DNA from 2 places in the Exiguobacterium sp. SH0S2 genome. Region 1 is predicted to be linked to the other one. Evidence: predicted binding sites of a transcription regulator. Region 1 holds the regulator's gene; the other holds the start of a gene.
What was found. The regulator Rex, encoded in region 1, represses fermentation and respiration genes when NADH is low (regulators of the CRP and FNR family bind a similar motif). The targets are predictions, from matches to a motif close to TTGTGAAATATTTCACAA.

Region 1 (2,205 bases):
AATTTCGTATAGTTCCCGACGAAGCGGCGGCTGCGGTTGCGTGACAGCTCGTAGACGACCGAGACGACGCGGTCGAGGAAGTAACGGTCATGGGAGACGATGAGGACGGCACCTTTATAGCCGCTCAAATATTTCTCGAGCCAGCTGAGCGTCTCGATGTCCAAATGGTTCGTCGGCTCATCCAAGATGAGCAGGTCCGGGCTTTGCAGGAGCATCTTCGCTAAGGCAAGACGTGTCCGCTGTCCCCCTGAGAGCGTATCGATCCGACGTTCGAAGTCGTCCGGGTAAAACCGCATCCCGTGCAAGATCGAGCGGATTGTCGCTTCATACTGATAGCCGCCGCGGTCTTTGAACGTGTGTTGCTCCTCGTCATACGCCGCAAGCAGACGCTCGTAGGCGGCCGGGTCGTTCAAGATCCGCTCCGAGCCCATGTCTTGCTCCATCTGGCGGAGCGTCTTCTCTTGTTCGATCAAGTCGGTGAAGACGGTGAGCATCTCGTTCCACATCGTCTCGTTCGATTCTAATCCTGAGTCTTGGGCGAGATAGCCGATCGTCACGTCTTTTGGCTTCATGATGTCGCCCGAGTCATAGTTGTACTCGCCGGCGATGACTTTTAACAGCGTCGACTTGCCGGCGCCGTTGCGGCCGACGAGGGCGACGCGTTCGCCTTCTTGGATTTCTAGTTTGACATTCTCTAAAATCGGCTCGACGCCGAACGATTTGGATAAGTTGTTGACTTGCAGTAGGATCAAGTGAAAAAACCCCTTTCTCTCTGTTTAGTATACTTTATTTCTTCCCCTTTTCAGGTATATTCATTGAGTGCTTATGTGAATTCGTTTACAATCAAGGTGTATGAAATCAGATTCGTTTGAAACGCGTCGTAAAAAGGAGGCTCTTTCCGTTGAGTCAAAACGAACCAAAGATTCCGCAAGCGACAGCCAAACGGTTGCCACTATACTATCGGTTTATCCAAAGCCTACATTCGTCAGGGAAACAGCGTGTCTCTTCTGCTGAACTGAGCGAGGCGGTCAAGGTCGATTCGGCAACGATTCGCCGTGACTTCTCATACTTCGGTGCGCTCGGTAAAAAGGGATATGGCTATAACGTACAGTATCTGTTAGAATTTTTCCGTAAGACGCTGAATCAAGACGAGATCACGAACGTCGCCTTGGTCGGGGTCGGTCATCTCGGGACAGCGTTCGTCAACTATAACTTCCTTAAAAACAATAACACACATATCGTCGTCGGGTTCGACGCAGACGAGACAAAAGTCGGCACGACGATGTCAGGTGTCCCGATTCATCACGTCGATGAGATGGAACAGATTATGAAGCAAAACAAAATCGATGTCGCCATCCTCACGGTCCCGTCTGCCTACGCGCAACCGGTCGCCGATGATTTGGTCCGCTATGGCGTTCGAGGGATCTTGAACTTCACGCCGGCGCGATTGACTGTACCGGACACGGTCCGCGTCCATCATATCGACTTGTCGATCGAACTCCAGTCGCTCATTTACTTTATGCAACACTATCCATCCGCTGAGGGGGTCCATCAATAATGGAATTTCTACAATCATCACTCGTCGTCGGTATCCCAGGTGGCGTCAGTATTTTCGTCATCGCCATCATCGCGCTCATCCTCTTCGGGCCGAAGAAATTGCCAGAGTTCGGCCGGGCAGCGGGGCAGACGCTCCGTGAGTTCAAAAATGCCACGAACGGTATGATGAAAGAGCACGATGAGACCGACAAGAAAGAAATTGAGAAGAAAGAGCAGTAAGCCATGAGCCATCAACCTGATCAAGAACGGGCACTGTCCGATCACTTGACAGAGCTGCGGAGACGACTGATGCTGTCGGCATTTGTCGTCTTTGCCTTCTTTCTGATCGCTTTGCCGAGTGTCAAATACGTGCTCGCCTATCTGCAGGCGGACCTCGTCGAACGAGGGCTCGAGCTGAACGCCTTTGGGGTCGCGGACCCGCTCATGATTTACTTGAACTTGGCGCTCGTCATCGGGCTCGTCGCATCGGGTCCATTTCTACTGTATCAACTGTGGGCGTTCGTCGCACCTGGTCTGCATCCGAATGAACGAAAATGGACGCTCGCCTATATCCCGGTCATCTTTATCTTGTTCCTCATCGGTCTCGCATTCGCCTACTATTGGTTGTTCCCGCTCGTCCTCGATATCTCGACGGACCTCGGGCAAGAC
Region 2 (2,205 bases), on a different contig from region 1:
TTGCTCGGTGTGTTCTTTTCGACGTCCTCGCTCGCTTCAAAATATCGCGCCCGCGACAAGGCGTCGGTCGATGACATCGTCGAAAAATCCGGACCGCGTGACTTCGTGCAAGTGCTTGCGAACGGAGGAATCGCTATGCTCACCGCCGTCGGAATGGCGATGACTTCGAACGAGGCGTGGCTATTCGCTTACGTCGTTTCAATCGCGGCGGCGACGAGTGACACGTGGGGGTCCGAGTTCGGCGTCCTCGCATCGCGCCGACCGCGCTCTATTTTGACATTGCGTGAAGTTGAACCGGGGACGAGCGGTGGTGTGTCACCGTTCGGTACGCTCATGTCCGTCGCCGGCGCGACGATCATCGTCTTGTCATCGCTCCCGTTCTTAAACATAACGATGGGCACGCTATTTCTATTGATTGCGCTCGGTCTGAGCGGCAGCGTCGTCGATACGTTGCTCGGTGCGACCGTGCAACGTAAGTATCGCTGTCGGACGTGCCGAAAACTGACGGAGAAAAAGCTGCATCACGGTGAAGCGACCGACTATGTATCTGGATGGCGCTTTCTCGGCAACGACGCCGTTAATTTCTTGGCGATCGCCTCCGCGGCAGCGATTGGTTTTCTTGTTTTCGCCTAAGGGTAGTACAGAGAATGAGGATGTTTCAAACGAATGTGAATTTTGTCACAATATTGCCAAACTGAAAACGGTTTCTCTTGTATTGACTGTTTGTGAATGATGTTACAATCTAGGTGTAACAGACAAAACAAAAACATGAAACAGATTGTTTGAAGGGTGGAAAAACAACATGGAAACATTAAATCATGCAAAAGTAACACGGGTCGCTCTCGTCGGGGCCGGAGCGGTCGGTGCAAGCTTCGCGTATCAATTGACGACAGCGAGCCTATGTGAAGAACTCGTCATCATCGATATCAACAAGGCGAAGGCAGAAGGCGAAGCGATGGACTTGAACCACGGCGTCTCGTTCGCTTCGTCACCGATGCGCGTCTGGGCTGGAGATTACACGGACTGCGGTGCTGCAGATATCGTCGTCATCACGGCTGGCGCTCCTCAAAAACCAGGTGAGACACGTCTCGACCTCGTTGAGAAAAATGCGAAAATCATGAAATCGATGATCACTGAAATCATGGCTTCTGGCTTCGACGGTATCATCATCCTCGCATCAAACCCGGTCGATATCATGACACACTTGGCTTGGAAATACTCGGGTCTTCCGAAACATCGCGTCTTCGGTTCAGGGACTGTACTCGATACGTCACGCCTCCGCTACATGCTAGGTGATTACTTCAACGTCGATCCGCGCAACTGCCACGCTTACATCATGGGTGAGCATGGCGATACCGAGTTCGCGGCGTGGAGCAACGCCCGGATTTACGGCAAATCGGTCGAACAGTTGCTCGAAGAGAACGACGAGTATACGTGGGAAGACCTTGAAGACATCTACGTCAACGTTCGTGACGCTGCGTACCACATCATCGAACGTAAAGGCGCGACGTACTATGCGATCGGTCTCGGCTTGCTTCGTCTCGTCAAAGCGGTGCTCCGTAACGAGAACACGCTACTCACGGTCGGTGCCTACTTGGACGGAGAGTACGGCTTGAACGATATTCATATCGGTGTGCCGGCAATCATCAACCGCCAAGGCGTGCGTCAAGTCGTCGAAATCGAATTATCAGAAGAAGAGAAGCAGAAAATGCTCCATTCGGCAGACGTGTTGTTGAAAACGATGCAACCTGTTTTATAATATATTCGCGATATAGACGTAGTCGGCGTATGCCGGCTACGTTTTTTATGTGTTGGTACGGACGCCGGACAGATTCAGAAAGCGCCAACTTTTGTCGTCATGATCGAATTGGATTACAATTAAGACAGAAGGAAAGGAGGGGATTCAGTTGACGCAACCGGGATGTTTTTGGGAAGACATTTACCATGCGGTCGAGGCGGGCGGTCGGGTCGAAGGTATACTCGAGCCTTCGCGCGCGCTGGTATTGTTCGACACGAAAGCTGGAGACCTCTATCACCTGTACATAAAGACGGATAAGGCGTGGGCAAACCATGTCGCGATCGAGATCGAGGCGGTCATGAGCTCGTTCCGACTCGCACGACTCGGGCGTGCGAAGCTTCACGTTCATATATACGGCGACCCTCTCGTCGATGAGGAGCGACTTGAGACGTTGTCGTTCCAAGTCG

Region 2: a site for Rex is predicted at 667-684, ahead of EVJ21_RS09200 (L-lactate dehydrogenase). Genes of this name have one in related genera too.

What each region holds. Positions count from the first base shown of each region.
Region 1 covers NZ_SJVB01000006.1:10,350-12,554, forward strand. The annotation lists gene EVJ21_RS13385 (ABC-F family ATP-binding cassette domain-containing protein) at 1-752, opposite strand, end outside; gene EVJ21_RS13390 (redox-sensing transcriptional repressor Rex) at 902-1,558, shown strand; gene EVJ21_RS13395 (twin-arginine translocase TatA/TatE family subunit) at 1,558-1,776, shown strand; gene tatC (twin-arginine translocase subunit TatC) at 1,780-2,205, shown strand, end outside.
Region 2 covers NZ_SJVB01000003.1:98,400-100,604, reverse strand. The annotation lists gene EVJ21_RS09205 (DUF92 domain-containing protein) at 1-633, shown strand, start outside; gene EVJ21_RS09200 (L-lactate dehydrogenase) at 803-1,759, shown strand; gene EVJ21_RS09195 (rhomboid family intramembrane serine protease) at 1,908-2,205, shown strand, end outside.